DNA from 2 places in the Streptomyces sp. NPDC088747 genome. Region 2 is predicted to be linked to the other one. Evidence: riboswitches for the same ligand, from Rfam matches in the RefSeq annotation. Region 2 holds a riboswitch; the other holds the start of a gene.
What was found. A riboswitch is a leader RNA that binds a small molecule or an ion and turns the genes downstream of it on or off. The one in region 2 is predicted to bind S-adenosylmethionine.
Positions count from the first base shown of each region.

Region 1: it holds a riboswitch for S-adenosylmethionine, as region 2 does, so the genes downstream of both, ACIP79_RS26785 (putative leader peptide) here and thrC (threonine synthase) in region 2, are expected to answer to the same signal.

Region 1 covers NZ_JBIVKZ010000012.1:160,988-169,757, reverse strand. Annotated here, with positions in the region: gene ACIP79_RS26805 (SpoIIE family protein phosphatase) at 1-28, opposite strand, end outside; gene ACIP79_RS26800 (peptidoglycan-binding protein) at 399-1,124, shown strand; gene ACIP79_RS26795 (glutathione S-transferase family protein) at 1,138-1,911, opposite strand; gene ACIP79_RS26790 (putative leader peptide) at 2,004-2,069, opposite strand; SAM riboswitch class IV at 2,106-2,251, opposite strand; SAM riboswitch class IV at 2,515-2,629, shown strand; gene ACIP79_RS26785 (putative leader peptide) at 2,704-2,793, shown strand; gene ACIP79_RS26780 (LLM class flavin-dependent oxidoreductase) at 2,870-4,117, shown strand; gene ACIP79_RS26775 (NtaA/DmoA family FMN-dependent monooxygenase) at 4,136-5,524, shown strand; gene ACIP79_RS26770 (LLM class flavin-dependent oxidoreductase) at 5,521-6,708, shown strand; gene ACIP79_RS26765 (LLM class flavin-dependent oxidoreductase) at 6,722-7,849, shown strand; gene ACIP79_RS26760 (homoserine O-acetyltransferase) at 7,914-8,770, opposite strand, start outside.
Region 2 covers NZ_JBIVKZ010000018.1:60,127-68,896, reverse strand. Annotated here, with positions in the region: gene otsB (trehalose-phosphatase) at 123-968, shown strand; gene ACIP79_RS33490 (trehalose-6-phosphate synthase) at 987-2,399, opposite strand; gene ACIP79_RS33485 (glucosyl-3-phosphoglycerate synthase) at 2,477-3,451, opposite strand; SAM riboswitch class I at 3,629-3,776, shown strand; gene thrC (threonine synthase) at 3,794-5,122, shown strand; gene ACIP79_RS33475 (MoaD/ThiS family protein) at 5,195-5,470, shown strand; gene ACIP79_RS33470 (cold-shock protein) at 5,934-6,140, shown strand; gene groL (chaperonin GroEL) at 6,474-8,099, shown strand; gene ACIP79_RS33460 (NADH:flavin oxidoreductase) at 8,384-8,770, shown strand, end outside.

The DNA of each region.
Region 1 (8,770 bases), on a different contig from region 2:
CGAGCAGCAGGGGCACGGCGTCAGCCATGTCGAAGCGCTGCCGGGCCGCCACATCCCGTTCCTTGCTCGAAGCCACCGCGACCCTCTCCGCTCTCCGAAGGTGGTCCTACCCCCTCGCAGCCATTCTTCACGTTGTACGACTGTCGCGCGGGCTTTAGTGAGACGCACGGTGGAGCAGATGAGGGCGGAACACGGCTTTCGCTCGGCTATCGAGGTATCCGCGCCACTCCATGTCAGTCACTCTCCGTGACTGTGTAGGGATGTGCTTGCGCGCGGCCCCCGCGTGCCCGCTGCCGAGCGCCGGGCGGAGAGAGGGGCCACGGCTGAACTCCCGTGCCGATGGCTCCGTATCTCTCCACAGGGATGGCGGGAGACCGCGCGCACGGAAGGAGAGCAGTGTGTCGACACCGCCCGAAGGCGGGCAGCCTACGCGCCGCCCGGCGCTCGAACCCACCTATGTCCAGCGCCGCCGCCGGACCGAGGCACTCGCGGACCTGCTCAGGGAGTTCCGTGAGGATCAGCAGAACGCCGACTCCGGCGAAGGCTATGAGTCGATCAAGCTGTCGCCGACGTGGGACAGCGAGACGGAGGAGTTCTCGCCGGTCCTGTCGGGCGAGGACTACACGGCCGGTGGCGAGCGGCCGAAGGCCGCGGCACGGCCGAAGCCCGCGGAGCCGAGACGTGAACCGAGCAGGCCGCGCTCACTCTCCACGGGCCTCTCCCCAGGGCAGCGCCGGGCCGCGGTCGCCGTCGCGGTGGCGGCGGCAGCGCTGACCGGATTCGGCCTGGCCATGCTGCTCCCGGGCGACGGTGGGGACGGCGGCGGTCCGTCGTCGGCCGCCGCCCCGTCCGCGACGGCGCCTGTCGCCCAGGACCCCTCCCGCGCGGCCGACCCGGACGGCCCCGGCACTCTCCGGGAGGGTGACAGCGGCCCCGAGGTGACGGAGCTCCAGGAACGGCTCCTCGGCATCCCGGACGTGTACCGGAGCGGCGGCACCAGCGGCACCTACGACCCCACGCTCACCGCCGCGGTGGCCCGTTTCCAGCTCTGGTACGGGATCCGGGGCGACGAGACGGGCGTCTACGGCAACGACACCCGGGCCGCCCTGGAATCCCGCACGTGACGACAGGGCGGCTTCACAGACTCCGGTGGAAGGCGGGGTGCGCGTCGAGGCGTCGCACGTAGTCCTGGAGGAGCGGGTACGCGGACAGGTCGTCCGTCGCCTCCAGTTGGACGAGGGCGACCCAGAGGTCCACATCCGCCGCGGTCAGGTCCTTGCCCAACGCGTACGGACCGGCGGCCAGTTGGCGATTCAGCAAGTCAAGTGCCGCCGACCGCACGGCTGATGGCGTACCCGGCGTCAGCTCCCGGTCCAGTAGGTCGCGCAGGTCGTCGACGTCCGCGGCCAGTTCCGGCGGGCGGAGCGGGGAGTTGTGGGATCCGGCCCCGTCGGTGAGGAGGTCGCCGAGGTCGCGCAGGATGTCCGGCGTGTGGTTGCTGACGACGCGTCCGCTCCACCGGTCGCACAGGGCGGGCGCGGTCAGCGGGCCGTCGTAGTGGTGCCAGGTGGCCTCGTACGCCCCGCGCAGTGCGGCGAACGCGGTGGGGGTGTCGGCGGGGAGCGCCACCAGCGTGGTGGCGACCGAGTCCCTGAGGCCCAGCAGGCCCAGAGTGATCGAGACACGCAGCGAGAGGGGACAGCGCGCCGACAGGTAGAGCTCGTAGCGGTGCGGCGCCGGGTAGAAGCCGCCGGCGAGGCCGACTCCGATGCGGCTGCGGAAGCGGTGCGGGCGGGCGGACGGCGCGGCGGAGATCCGGGGGTGGGGGATCGCCTCCAGCGAGCCGGGAACGCACGAGGTCGGGGTACAGGAGGTGCCGGTGTTTGAGGCGTGCGACATTGTCTCGGACATGACTCTCCATGGGGCGAGGAGGCCACGGCCACCTTGTGGGCACCGCGGCGGAACGGAGTGACTGCGCTGCTTACCGGTCCGGATCGCTCGGACTAGTACGCGCTGGAGACACGCAACAGATCGATGTGCAGGCGCCTCGTCAAACCGCTCTTCGTCATTCCCACCGGTTCCGCACTCGGGGCTCGCGAGACGCGAGACCACGCTTGTCCCGCCGCACCGGCGGAACCCGGTCGTCACCCGGGGCACCCCGTCGCGGTGGAAGGGTTGCCTGCCAGCGAGCCGGGGCCGATGACCTCACGGACAGGGAGAACCTGCCCGAAGGGCGCTGACAATCGTGACCGTCCCCGACAGTGTCGGCGCGCTCCGTGAGGCCGTCAAGAAGGCCTTCGCCGCAGTCTCACCAGATGGTCATCAGGTCTGTCGCAACCGCCACTTGAGAGGTGGAACAGGCGTGTCAGCGCCCTGATATGCGACGCGGAACAGATCGCGCGGCCCAGTGGTTGTCGTTGTCGAGGGCACGCGGCGAAGTGTGCGGCGAGTGTGAGAACGGGCATGATCCCCGGGCATTGCGCACCGCTGTGGCCTCCCGTAACGTCCACAGCAGGTTATGAGCGTCAGCGTCAAGCCCTGGCTTGCTGACCGGCAACCCTCCTCCGCGGCGGGGTGCTCCAGGTGACGACCAGGCGGCACCCGTCCCGTGGTTCCGCAAGCGCGACGCCGGCGCGGCCCCTGGCCCGCCGAGCCGAAAGGGTGGAGGTGACCGACGTGTGGGACGCACTCCGCCTCCATGTCATGGTCCTCGCCCCGCGTCGGCGCGTGCATCTCCACACCCGGCCGCACATCGACCTCCAGCGCGTGGCCGGCGCGCTCTGTCGTCCCTGACCCGTCACCCAGCCGCCGCACCCTCCGCACCGAGGCCCGGCGATCTCGTACGGTCGATCAGGAAGGCACCCTTCTCGTGTCCTCGTCACCTTCGTTGCCCTCGTCCTCCTCCCCTTCCTCCGCCCCGCTCCACCTGGCCGTCGCCCTCGACGGCGCCGGCTGGCACCCCGCTGCCTGGCGCGAGCCGGTGGCCCGCCCCGACGAGCTGTTCACCGCCGGGTACTGGACGGACCTCATCACCGAGGCCGAGCGCGGTCTGCTCGACTTCGTGACCATCGAGGACGGACTCGGCCCCCAGTCCGCCCGCCTCAGCGAACCGGACGCACGCACCGACCAGGTGCGCGGCCGGCTCGACGCCGTCCTCATCGCCGCCCGCGTCGCGCCGTTGACCAGCCACATCGGCCTGGTGCCGACCGTTGTCACCACCCACACGGAGCCCTTCCACACCTCCAAGGCCATCGCCACGCTCGACTACGTGAGCACCGGCCGGGCAGGCCTGCGCGTCCAGGCCTCGGCGCGGCAGAATGAGGCCGCGCACTTCGGACGCCGTTCGTTCCCGAAGCTCCGCATCGAGGACCTGGAGACCCCGGCGCTACGGGAGTTGCTCGTCGACCTCTTCGAGGAGACCGCCGACTACGTCGAGGCGGTGCGCCGGCTGTGGGACAGCTGGGAGGACGACGCGGAGATCCGCGACGTCGCCACCGGCCGCTTCGTCGACCGCGACAAACTCCACTACATCGACTTCGAGGGCAGGCACTTCAGCGTCAAGGGCCCCTCGATCACCCCCCGTCCGCCGCAGGGGCAGCCCCTGGTCACCGCACTCGCCCACGAGTCCGGGACGGGCGCGCCGTTCCGGCTCCTCGGCCGCAGCGCCGACCTCGGATACGTCACTCCGCACGACGCCGAGCAGGCACGCGCCGTCGTCGCCGCCGTATGCACGGAACAGGCGGCCGCCGGACGCGCCGAGGAGCCGTTGCACCTCTTCGGGGACCTGGTGGTGTTCCTCGACGACGACCCCGCCGCCGCGACGGCCCGCCGGGAGCGCCTCGACGCCCTCGCGGGCTACCCGTACACCAGCGACGCACGGGTCTTCACCGGAACACCCGTCCAACTGGCGGACCTGCTCCAGGAGTTGCGCGAGGCCGGGCTGACCGGCTTCCGGCTGCGCCCCGCCGTCGCCGGCCACGACCTGCCGGCGATCACCAGGGGCCTGGTCCCCGAACTCCAGCGGCGGGACGCTTTCCGGCGCTCGTACGAGGCCGACACCCTGCGCGGGCTGCTCGGACTGGCCCGCCCCGCCAACCGCTACGCCGCCCACGTCTGAGCCGGAGGGACCCCACTCATGAGCAGGTCGACCGACAAGCCGCTCAAGCAGATCCACCTCGCGGCACACTTCCCGGGCGTCAACAACACCACCGTGTGGAGCGACCCCGAAGCCGGCAGCCACATCGAGTTCAGCTCCTTCGCGCACTTCGCGCGGACCGCCGAACGCGCCAAGTTCGACTTCCTCTTCCTCGCCGAAGGCCTCCGACTGCGCGAACAGGGCGGCAAGATCTACGACTTGGACGTGGTCGGACGGCCCGACACCTTCACCGTCCTCACCGCGCTCGCCGCCGTGACCGAGCACCTCGGCCTGACCGGCACGATCAACTCCACGTTCAACGAGCCCTACGAGGTGGCACGCCAGTTCGCGAGCCTCGACCACCTCTCCGGCGGGCGCGCCGCCTGGAACGTCGTCACGTCCTGGGACGCCTTCACCGGCGAGAACTTCCGCCGGGGCGGCTTCCTCCCGCAGGAGGAGCGGTACTCCAGGGCCAGGGAGTTCCTGGCCACCGCCAACGAACTGTTCGACTCCTGGCACGGCGACGAGATCATCGCCGACCGGGGGAGCGGCACCTTCCTGCGCGACGCCCAGGCCGGGGCCTTCGTGCACAAGGGGCAGCACTTCGACATCCAGGGGCAGTTCAACGTGCCGCGCAGCCCGCAGGGCCGCCCGGTCGTCTTCCAGGCCGGGGACTCCGACGAGGGACGCGAGTTCGCCGCCGCCGGCGCGGACGCGATCTTCAGCCGGTACAGCACCCTCAAGGAGGGGCAGGCGTTCTACACGGACGTCAAGGGCCGACTGGCCCGCCACGGCCGCACCCACGACCAGTTGCTGATCCTGCCCGCCGCCACCTTCGTGCTCGGCGACACGGACGCCGAGGCGGAGGAGATCTCCCGCGAGGTGCGCCGACTGCAGGTCAGCGGCGCCACCGCCATCAAGCACCTCGAGTTCGTCTGGAACCGCGACCTGTCCGCGTACGACCCGGAAGGACCGCTCCCCGACATCGACCCGGACCTCGGCGAACACACCATCGCCCGGGGCCGCGCCCAAGTGCGCATGTACCGCGACCCGTTGGCCACGGCCAGGGAATGGCGGGAGCTCGCGGCCGCCAACAAGTGGTCGATCCGCGACCTCGTCATCGAGACCGGCAACCGGCAGGCGTTCGTCGGCTCCCCGGCCACCGTCGCCCGGACCATCGACGACTTCGTCCAGTCGGACGCGAGCGACGGCTTCATCCTCGTCCCGCACATCACCCCGGGCGGCCTCGACTCCTTCGCCGACACCGTCGTCCCGCTGCTCCAGGAACGCGGCGTCTTCCGTACGGAGTACGAGGGCACCACCCTGCGCGACCACCTCGGCCTGGCCCACCCCGACGCCGACGCGCCGTCCGAGCGAGCCGCCTCGTGAGGTTCCTCGCGATCACCCTGATCGTGCACGCGCCGGACCCGGTGACCGGCGTACGCAAGCCGACCCACGCACGATTTCGCGAAGTGATCGACAACGCGCTGCTGGCGGAGGAGCTGGGCTTCGACGGGTTCGGCGTGGGGGAGCGCCACGAGCGGCCGTTCATCTCCTCCTCGCCGCCCGTCGTCCTCAGCCACCTCGCCGCCCTCACCTCGCGCATCCGCCTGTTCACCGCGGTCACCACGCTCAGCCTGCTGGACCCGGTGCGCGCGTACGAGGACTACGCGACCCTGGACCATCTGTCCGGCGGACGACTTGAGTTGATCATCGGCAAGGGCAACGGAGCCGCCCAGCGGGAGCTGTTCCACGTCACGCCCGAGGACCAGTGGGAGCGCAACGCCGAGAGCTACGAGGTGTTCCGGCAGATCTGGCGGCAGGACAAGGTCACCGCCGCGACCCGCTTCCGCCCCGCGCTGAGCGGGGCGGAGGTGTGGCCCCGGCCGTTCCAGCAGCCCGTCCGGGTCTGGCACGGCAGCGCGACGAGCAAGGAGTCGGTGGACCTCGCCGCCCGCTACGGTGATCCGCTGTTCTCGGCGAACGTCACCAACCCGATAGAGCCGTATGCCGAGTTGATCAGTTACTACCGGGAGCGGTGGGAGCACTACGGCCACGATCCGGCCCGGATCGCGGTCGGCGCCGGGTCGGCGGGCTACTACGCCGCCCGCACCTCGCAGGAGGCGGTCGCCGCCTACCGGCCCGTCTTCGAGGGGCAGTTGGCGTTCCAGAAGGCGCTGGGCCTGGAGCCGGTGTTCCCGACCCTGGAGGACTTCGTGGAGCGCAGTTCGGCGCTGATCGGCAGTCCTCAGCAGGTGATCGAGAAGGTGCACCGCTACCACGAGCGGTTCGGGCACACCGTGCAGCACCTTCAGGCGGACGCGAGCGGCCTGACCGGGGCCCAGCACCGCGCCTCCCTCGAACTCTTCCAGTCCGACATCGCGCCCGTGCTGCGACGCGAGATTCCCGAACCGCCGTTCGCGTGGGGACCGGTGTTCGCCGAGGCGCCGCCGGCCTTGTCACCGGTCACGTCCGTGCCGACGCCGGAGCGGGAGCCGCAACAGCAGCCGCAGCCGGGGCCCCGTCCGGCGTCGTCCCCGTCCCCGTCCCGTCCCGCACCCGCCGACCGCTGAGGAGCCCCGTTCCATGTCAGACATCCCCCTCGGCGTCCTCGACCTCATCCCCATCTCGTCCGGCTCGAACGCGACCGAGGCACTGCGCAACTCCATCGATCTGGCCCAGCGGGCGGAGCGGTCCGGCTACGCCCGCTACTGGTTCGCCGAGCACCACCTCAACCCGGGCGTGGCAGGCACCTCACCGGCGGTCGTCCTCGCCCTGACCGCCTCCGCGACCTCCACGATCCGGCTCGGTTCCGGGGCCGTGCAGCTCGGTCACCGCACCGCTCTCGCCACGGTGGAGGAGTTCGGCCTGGTCGACGCGTTGCACCCGGGTCGCCTGGACCTGGGGCTCGGCCGTTCGGGCGGCCGTCCGCCGGCAGGACCGGCCACCCCGTCGACGACCGCGACACCGGTCGTCGACGGCCGGACCCCGAACGGGCTGCGGATCCCCCCGCGGTTCTCCTTCGAGCACCTGCTCGGCTCGCCCCGCGTCGCGCTCCACCAGAAGCTGCTCCAACTGCCGAACGCCGAGTCGCAGGACTACGGCGAGCAGATCGACGACGTCCTCGCGCTGCTGGCCGGCACCTACCGCTCCGCGGACGGCATCGAGGCGCACGCCGTGCCGGGCGAGGGAGCCGACGTACAGATATGGATCCTGGGCAGCAGCGGCGGACAGAGCGCCGACGTCGCGGGCCGGAACGGACTGCGTTTCGCCGCGAACTACCACGTCAGCCCAGCGACGGTGCTGGAGGCGGCGGAGGGGTACCGGGCGGCCTTCCAGCCGTCCGAGGTGCTCGACAAGCCCTACGTCAGTGTCTCCGCGGACGTCGTCGTCGCCGAGGACGACAGCACCGCACGCGAACTCGCCACGGGCTACGGGACATGGGTCCGCAGCATCCGTACGGCCGAGGGGGCGATCGAGTTCCCGACACCCGAGCAGGCCCGAGCCCATGTCTGGACCGACGCCGACCGCGCGCTGGTCCAGGACCGGCTCGACACCCAGTTCGTCGGCTCCCCGGGGCACGTCGCCGACCAGCTGGAACAACTCCAGGAGGCCACCGGCGCCGACGAGTTGCTCATCACCACCATCACCCACGGCCATGCCGACCGGGTGCGTTCCTACGAGCTGTTGGCGCAGGAGTGGCGGCGCAGGTGACACCGCCGCACAGGGTTGTCGGACCGTCCGCCGGACGGTCCGACACCAAGCCCCGCCAGGGACTTCAGCTCTCGAGAAGTTCGCTCACGAGCCCGGCGACCTGCTCGACCTCGATGAGGAAGCCGTCATGACCGTACGGCGACTCGATCACCCTGAGGTGGTCGGCGCGAGGGATGCCCGCCGCCAACTCGGCCTGTTGGGAAGGCGGATAGAGGCGGTCGGAGGAGACTCCGGCGACCAGCGTCCTGGCGGTCACCCGGCGAAGGGCGGCGCTCGCCCCACCCCGGCCGCGGCCGATGTCGTGGGTGTTCATCGCCTCGCTCAGCGCGACGTAACTGCCCGCGTCGAAGCGGTGGACCAACTTGGCGGCGTGGTGGTCGAGATAGGACTCGACCTGGTAGCGGCCACCGTCCCACGGGTCCTCCGAACCCTGCGGCGAGCGTCCGAAGCGGGCCTGTAGTTCGGGCTCGCTGCGGTAGGTCATGTGGGCGATGCGGCGCGCCAGCCCGAGTCCCGCGTGCGGGCCGAGGCCGGGCTCGGCGTCGTGGTAGTCACCGCCGTGCCAGCGGGGGTCGTCGCGGACGGCGTGCGACTGGACTTTGGCCCAGGCGATCTGCTCCGCGCTCGCCGCCGCCGTGGTGGCGAGCAGCAGCAGCGCGTCCGTGCGCTCCGGGTACGACACCGCCCACTCCAAAGCACGCATCCCACCCATGGACCCGCCGATGACCAGGGCCCAGCGGTCGATGCCCACGGCCTCGGCCAGGTCGGCCTCCACCGCCACCTGGTCACGCTGTGTCAGGCGGGGGAAGGCGCCGCCCCAGGGGCGTCCGTCGGGGCGGGGTGAGGCCGGCCCGGTGCTGCCCTGGCAACCGCCCAGCACGTTCGGCGCGATGACGAACCAGCGGTCCGTGTCGAGGGCGA
Region 2 (8,770 bases):
CGTTTGAGGACGAGCGCGAAGCGCGACAGGGGGGTCTGGGGGCGCAGCCCCCAGGGACGGGACGGGAAGGGGCGGAGGGGGCGAGAAAACGTTCTGCCGGTGGGCGCGGATAGGGTCGCACCATGGCTGACCACGCGGCGAAGCTGCCGACCCCCGTCACTCCCGCCGGCCGCGCCGGGCTCGACGCCGTCCTCGCCCACCCGGGCCGGACGGTGATCGGCCTGGACTTCGACGGAACCCTCGCCCCGATCGTCGCGGACCCGGAGCAGGCCCGCGCCCACCCGGACGCGGTCCCGGCCCTGGCGGCCCTCGCCCCGAGGATCGCCTCGGTGGCGGTCATCACCGGCCGCCCGGCCACCGTGGCGGTCGAGCACGGCGGCTTCGCGGACGTGCCGGGCCTGGAGCACCTGGTCGTACTGGGGCACTACGGCGCCGAGCGGTGGGACGCGCGCAGCGGTGAGGTCAGCGCTCCCGCCCCGTACCCCGGGGTCGCCGCGGCCCGCGCCGAACTGCCCGGGATCCTCGCCGCGGTCGGCGCGGGGCCGGGAACCTGGACCGAGGAGAAGGGCCGGGCGGTCGCCGTACACACGCGCAGGGCGGCGGACCCGCAGGCGGCGTTCGAGGCGCTGCGGGGGCCGCTGACGGAGCTGGCGGCCCGGCACGGTCTGATCGTCGAGCCGGGCCGCATGGTCCTGGAGCTCCGCCCGCCGGGGATGGACAAGGGCGTCGCCCTGCTCGACCACGTCCGCGAGACGGGCGCCGAGGCCGTCCTGTACGCGGGCGACGACCTCGGCGACCTCCCCGCCTTCGCGGCCGTCGAGGTACTCCGCTCCGTGGGTGTTCCGGGCCTGCTGGTGTGCAGCGGCAGCTCCGAGGTGGCGGAACTGGCGGAGCGGGCCGACCTGGTCGTGGACGGCCCCGCGGGGGTCGTACAGCTGCTGAGGGCCCTGGCGGCGGAGCTCTCCTAGGCCACTCCTGGGCCACTCCTAGACCTTGTTCTCCAGCTCCCGGAGCTGTTCGAGGAACCACTGGGCCGGGGGCAGTGCCGTCGCCGCGGCGGCCAGGCGTTTCGTGCGTTCGGCCCGCTCGCCGGTGCCCATGGACAGTGCCTCGTGCAGTGCCCGCGCGGTGCCGACCACGTCGTACGGGTTCACCACGATCGCGTCGTCGCCCAGCTCCTCGTACGCCCCCGCCTCCCGGGACAGCACCAGCGCGCATCCCTCGTCGGAGACGACGGGCACCTCCTTGGCGACGAGGTTCATGCCGTCCCTGATGGGGTTGACGAGGGCGACGTCGGCGAGCCGGTAGGCGGCGAGGGAGCGGGCGAAGTCGTCCTTGACGTGCAGGACGACCGGGGTCCAGCCGGGCGTGCCGTAGGCGGAGTTGATGTCGTCGGCGACCCGCTGCACCTCGGCGGTGTAGTCGCGGTACACGGCGAGGTCCTGCCGCGAGGGGTAGGCGAAGGCGACGTGCACGACGCGCTCGCGCCAGGACGGCTGGTCCTCCAGGAGCTGCCGGTAGGCCCGCAGGCCGCGCACGATGTTCTTCGACAGCTCGGTGCGGTCGACCCGCACGATCGCCTTCCGGCCCTCGCCGATCTGCTCACGCAGTGTGACCATCCGTTCGGCGACGTCCGCCTCGTGCGAACGCTCGCGCAGGAAGTCGCCGTCCGCGCCGAGCCCGTGCACGCCGACGCGGGTGTCCCCGAGGCCGCCGACGACCTCCTCGGCGCACGCGGTGAACGCGGACGCCCAGCGGTGGGTGAGGAAGCCGAGGCGGTCGGCGCCGAGCATGCCGCGCAGCACCTGCTCGGCGATGTCGTCGGGGAGGAGGCGGAAGTAGTCGACCGGCGCCCACGGGGTGTGCGAGAAGTGGCCGATCCGCAGGTCGGGACGGAGCTCCCGGAGCATGCCGGGGACCAGCGTCAGGTGGTAGTCCTGCACGACGACCACGGCACCCTGCGCCGCCTCGTCGGCCAGGGCCTCGGCGAAGGCACGGTTGTAGGCCTCGTACGACGCCCACTGGCGCCGGAACTCCACGTCGAAGACCGGCTCCAGCGGCGTCTGGTAGAGCATGTGGTGGACGAACCACAGCACCGAGTTCGCGATGCCGTTGTAGGCGTCCGCGTGCGTGTCGGCGTCGATGTCCAGCATCCGTACGCCGTCCTCGCCGACCCCGCGCCGCACCGCCTCACGGTCCCCTTCGCCCAGCGCGGAGCACACCCACAGGGCGCCCGCGTCCGGGCCGATCGCCGACAGCCCCGAGACCAGCCCGCCGCCACCCCGCCTGGGGTGCAGCGAGCCGTCCTCGTGGACGTCGTAGGAGACGGGGCCGCGGTTGGACGCGACGAGGATCCGATGGGAACCCTGCGGAGATGCGGTGGAAGCCGTGGAAGCCATACGCCTCAACCTAGCCCGGCCCGGAAACGCTCAAACGTACGGACGGGGTACCGCGAGGACGTATTCGGCCCCCGGGATCACGCCGCTCTGCGCGCCTGGTACTCCGAGATCTCCGCCATCGGAGGCCGTTCCTCCGTATCGACGGAATAGGTGCGCGGCTCGAAGCCCGACTCGCCCCGTTCGAACTGGGTGAGGGCCGGACGGATGAGGTGGCCGCGGGCGAGCCGGAGCTGCGCGGTGCGGTAGATCGCGGCGGACATCCGGCCCAGCGCCTGGCCGTCCTGGTGCCGGTGCTTGCGGACGCCGACGTCGACCTGGGCGAGCGCGTCCAGGCCCACCAGGTGCAGGGCGTCGACGAGCATGCCCAGTTCCACGCCGTATCCGACGGGGAACGGCAGCTGTTCGAGGAGCGAGCGGCGGGCCGCGTACTCGCCGCCGAGCGGCTGGACGAATCCGGCCAGCTGCGGCCAGTGCATGTTCAGCAGGGGGCGGGCCATCAGTTCGGTGACACGGCCGCCCTGGCCGGCCGCCGTCCTGCCGGAGGAGGGCTCGCCCGGCAGGTTCAGCGGGCGGTCGTACATCGCCTTGACCAGATCCACGCCCGGATCGGTGAGGAGCGGCCCCACGATCCCGGTGACGAAGTCCGAGGAGAACTCCTTGAGGTCCGCGTCGATGAAACAGACGATGTCGCCGCTGGTCACGAGGAGTGACCGCCACAGGACCTCGCCCTTGCCGGGCACGGCCGGGATGCGGGGGAGTATGTCGTCCCTGTGGACGACCCGGGCGCCGGCCGCGGCGGCGACCTCGGAGGTGCGGTCCGTCGAGCCCGAGTCGATGACGACGATCTCGTCGACGAGGGGGACGTTCCGGGTCATCAGGTCGCGGCGGATGACGGAGACGATCTCCCCGACCGTCTTCTCCTCGTTGAGGGCGGGGAGGACCACGCTCACCGTGGAATGGGTGGAGCGTTTCGCGGCGATGAGTTTCTTGAGCGGGCGGTCACTCACGGACCAGGAGCGCGTGCTCAGCCAGCGCTCGACGTCTTCCAGCACGTGCGGCTCTCCCTTGCGTTCATTGGGATGCTTGTGCCCGTCGCCGCGCCGGCAGGGGGTGTCTCCGGCATCTCGCGGTTCGGACGGCTCTCTCCACCATCCAGGCCTTCGGTTACAGTCTTGAACAACGCTGATGACCATCGCATGTCGGGGGTCGTTGAGCGTACAACTGAATACCGCTCATCCAGAGGGGCAGAGGGATACGGCCCGTTGAAGCCCCGGCAACCCTCCAGCTGGTTCTTGTCACGTCGACGTGGTGAGGCTCCCGGCTCGGGAAGGTGCCAAATCCGTCTCACGGCGAAGTGCGTCGTGAGGAAGATGAGGAGAAAGGGCCTCGCCTCCATGGCTGCGCAGACTGTCGCAAGCACCACCGCGAACACCACGAACACCGTGACCTCCCCGGATTCCGCGAACTCCGTCGATCTGGGCCCCGCCGCCGCGCTTTCCTGCCGCGAGTGCGGCCACCGAGTGCCCCTCGGTCCGGTCTTCGCCTGCGAGGAGTGTTTCGGACCGCTGGAGATCGCGTACGACTTCTCCTCCTACGAGACCGAGGACCTCCGCAAGCGCATCGAAGCGGGCCCGGCAAACATCTGGCGTTACGCGCCGCTCCTGCCGGTACCGGCGGACGTCGCGGAGAAGCCGAACATCAACCCCGGCTGGACCAAGCTCGTCAAGGCCGACAACCTGGCGCGCGAGCTGGGCGTCAACCCGGGCAGGCTCTTCGTCAAGGACGACTCGGGCAACCCGACGCACTCCTTCAAGGACCGCGTCGTAGCCCAGGCCATCGAGGCCGCCCGCGCCTTCGGCTTCACCACCCTCTCCTGCTCCTCCACCGGCAACCTCGCCGGCGCCGTGGGCGCAGCGGCTGCCCGCGCCGGCTTCCGCTCCTGTGTGTTCATCCCGCACGACCTGGAGCAGGGCAAGATCGTCATGGCCGCGGTGTACGGCGGGGAGCTCGTCGGCATCGAGGGCAACTACGACGACGTGAACCGTTTCTGCTCCGAGCTGATCGGCGACCCGGCCGGCGAGGGCTGGGGCTTCGTCAACGTCAACCTGCGGCCGTACTACGCGGAGGGCTCCAAGACCCTCGCGTACGAGATCTGCGAGCAGCTCGGCTGGCGGCTGCCCGACCAGCTGGTGGTCCCGATCGCCTCCGGCTCCCAGCTCACGAAGATCGACAAGGGTCTGAAGGAGCTGATCGAGCTCGGCCTCGTCGAGGACAGGCCGTACAAGATCTTCGGTGCCCAGGCCGAGGGCTGCTCGCCGGTGTCCGTGGCCTACAAGGCCGGCCACGACGTCGTACGGCCCCAGAAGCCCGACACCATCGCCAAGTCGCTCGCCATCGGCAACCCGGCCGACGGGCCCTACGTGCTCGACATCGCGCGGCGCACGGGCGGTGCTGTGGAGGACGTGGACGACGAGCAGATCGTCGAGGCGATCAAGCTCCTCGCGCGGACCGAGGGGATCTTCGCCGAGACGGCGGGTGGCGTCACGGTGGGTGTGACGAAGAAGCTGATCGAGAACGGTCTGCTCGACCCGACCCTCACCACCGTCGTCCTCAACACCGGCGACGGTCTCAAGACCCTGGACGCGGTGGCCTCGGACACCGGGCTCACCGCGACCATCCGCCCGAACCTGGACTCCTTCCGCGAGGCCGGCCTCGCGTCCTGAGCGGGGGCGTTCCGCTGGAATGCCGTATCAGCACCGCGCCCATGGGCCCGTAAACCTGACCGGAGGTCAATCGTGAGCGTCAACGTCCGCATCCCCACCATCCTGCGCACCTACACCGGCGGCAAGGCCGAGGTGCCCGCCGAGGGCGGCACCCTCGGCGAGGTGATCGCCGACCTGGAGCAGAACCACACCGGCATCGCCGCGCGCGTCCTGGACGACCAGGGCAAGCTGCGCCGCTTCGTCAACGTGTACGTGAACGACGACGACGTCCGCTTCGAGCAGGGCCTGGAGACGGCGACGCCGGACGGCGCGGGCGTCTCGATCATCCCGGCCGTCGCGGGCGGCTGACCCCTGCTGACACTGAGTAATCGCCGTTACCTTCGGTAATGGTAATTACCGAGAGTTCATCGAATTGCCCCCTCCGTGAGAGAAGCGGAGGGGGCAATTCTGTATGATTGAGCGCGGTACAGTTGGGGAAGCTGCTTCGCTTTCGAGTCGGTTCCATGCCGGGTGCATATGAGTCCTCGCGTGACGCCCGACAAGAAGCAGCCAATGTACCCCGTATATTTGAGCCGTTTATGGCATTTATGGGGCCCGACTTGCCCGGAATCTTTGCGAATTCTCCGGATATTCCCGATCGGTCTTGCCCAGAATTCTCGTCCGATTGACCTGTTGCAGAGGGCAGTTGGACGGATACATTCAGCCGCGGTCGACGCGTTCCGGCGCACACCCCCAATCCTTGGGGGGTGAGGTCTGACCCGGGCCCGCGAAGTGCGGTCCTGTGCAAGGGCCAGTAATAGGGGAGTTAGGCATGGCTCAGGGCACCGTCAAATGGTTCAACGCGGAGAAGGGGTACGGCTTCATCGCGGTCGACGGTGGTGCGGATGTATTCGTCCACTACAGCGCGATTCAGATGGACGGCTACCGCACCCTTGAAGAGGGCCAGCGGGTCGAGTTCGAGATCTCGCAGGGCCAGAAAGGGCCGCAGGCGGACATGGTCCGGCTGGCGACCAGCTGAAGCACGCGCCGACTGATAGCTCTGTTCGACGTGACGAAGGGCTCGTGTCCCCGGCAGGGGGCACGAGCCCTTCGGTCTGTCCGGCCTCCGCCGCCCCTCGCGCCCGTGTGCGCCCCCCGCTCCACCTGCGGATCTTCCGGAGCCGCTTGCACTCGGTAGGGGCGAGTGCTAATCATTGGCGTTAGCACTCTGAAGGTGAGAGTGACAACGAGGACCGGGTCAGTGAGGCCCGCAGGCCAAGTGGGGCAAGGAACCACGCGGCACGCAGGCCGTCCGTCGCGGGCGCGGGCGCGGTCCGGAGCAATCCACCCCAGTCCGGGAGGACCACTTCACATGGCCAAGATCATCGCGTTCGACGAGGAGGCACGGCGCGGTCTCGAGCGCGGGATGAACCAGCTCGCCGACGCCGTCAAGGTCACCCTTGGCCCCAAGGGCCGCAACGTCGTCCTCGAGAAGAAGTGGGGCGCCCCCACGATCACCAACGATGGTGTTTCCATCGCCAAGGAGATCGAGCTCGAGGACCCGTACGAGAAGATCGGCGCCGAGCTGGTCAAGGAAGTCGCCAAGAAGACGGACGACGTCGCCGGCGACGGTACGACCACCGCGACCGTTCTGGCGCAGGCGCTGGTCCGCGAGGGCCTGCGCAACGTAGCCGCCGGTGCCAACCCGATGGCCCTCAAGCGTGGTATCGAGAAGGCCGTCGAGGCCGTCTCCGGTGCCCTCCTTGAGCAGGCCAAGGATGTCGAGACCAAGGAGCAGATCGCTTCCACGGCCTCCATCTCCGCCGCCGACACCCAGATCGGCGAGCTCATCGCCGAGGCGATGGACAAGGTCGGCAAGGAAGGCGTCATCACCGTCGAGGAGTCCCAGACCTTCGGTCTGGAGCTGGAACTCACCGAGGGTATGCGCTTCGACAAGGGCTACATCTCGGCGTACTTCGCCACCGACATGGAGCGTATGGAGTCCGTCCTGGACGACCCGTACATCCTGATCGCCAACTCGAAGATCGCCAGCGTCAAGGACCTGCTCCCGCTCCTGGAGAAGGTCATGCAGTCGGGCAAGCCGCTGCTGATCATCGCCGAGGACGTCGAGGGCGAGGCTCTGTCGACGCTGGTCGTCAACAAGATCCGTGGCACCTTCAAGTCCGTCGCCGTCAAGGCTCCGGGCTTCGGTGACCGCCGCAAGGCCATGCTCGGCGACATCGCCATCCTCACGGGCGGCGAGGTCATCTCCGAGGAGGTCGGCCTCAAGCTGGAGAACGCGGGTATCGACCTGCTGGGCCGTGCCCGCAAGGTCGTCATCACCAAGGACGAGACGACGATCGTCGACGGCTCCGGCTCCGCCGACCAGGTCGCCGGCCGGGTCAACCAGATCCGCGCCGAGATCGACAACTCCGACTCGGACTACGACCGCGAGAAGCTCCAGGAGCGTCTGGCGAAGCTGGCCGGCGGCGTGGCCGTCATCAAGGCCGGTGCCGCCACGGAGGTCGAGCTCAAGGAGCGCAAGCACCGCATCGAGGACGCCGTTCGCAACGCGAAGGCGGCCGTCGAGGAGGGCATCGTCGCCGGTGGTGGCGTGGCTCTCATCCAGGCTTCCTCGGTCTTCGAGAAGCTGGAGCTCACGGGTGACGAGGCGACCGGCGCCAACGCCGTGCGGCTCGCCCTGGAGGCCCCGCTCAAGCAGATCGCCGTCAACGGCGGTCTCGAGGGTGGCGTCATCGTCGAGAAGGTGCGCAACCTGCCCGTCGGCCACGGCCTCAACGCCGCGACCGGTGAGTACGTCGACATGATCGCCGAAGGCATCATCGACCCGGCGAAGGTCACGCGCTCTGCCCTGCAGAACGCCGCGTCCATCGCCGCGCTGTTCCTCACCACCGAGGCCGTCATCGCCGACAAGCCGGAGAAGGCCGCCGCGGGCGGCGCTCCGGGCGGCATGCCGGGCGGTGACATGGACTTCTGATCCACCTCGGGGCTCCGGCCCCCGGTAGATCACCGTCCTTCGTACCGAGGGCGGCACCCCTTCTCCCAAGGGGTGCCGCCCTCGGGCGTTTCCGTTTCCGTGATCACGTCGGGGAGTGACCTGGATCACATGACGGTTGCCCCGGGGTCGGAATGCGATGACGGGGGGACCGGTTGACGCTCTTGAAGCGAGTCAATGCACGTGCACATATCCATCACATGTACCTATGCACGAGCATCTCGCGCCGACCGGCTTCCGACCGACTCTCCCCCAGGAGTACTCACGTGACACTCGCCCCCTCGCGCGCGGCCCAGATCCTGTCCCGCCCCCTCGCCCTCAACGGCCTGACCGTCCCGAACCGGATCGTCATGGCGCCGATGACCCGCCAGTTCTCCCCGGGCGGCATCCCGGGCGAGGATGTCGTGTCGTACTACGCCCGCCGCGCCGCCGCGGGTGTGGGCCTCATCGTCACCGAGGGCACGTACATCGGCCACGAGTCGGCCGGGCAGAGCGACCGGATCCCGCGTTTCCACGGCGAGGAGCAGCTCGCGGGCTGGGCGAAGGTGGCGGAGGCCGTGCACGCGGCGGGCGGGAAGATCGTGCCGCAGCTCTGGCACATCGGCATGGTCCGCAGCGCGGGTGAGCCGCCCTTCGCGGAAGCCCCCGCGGTC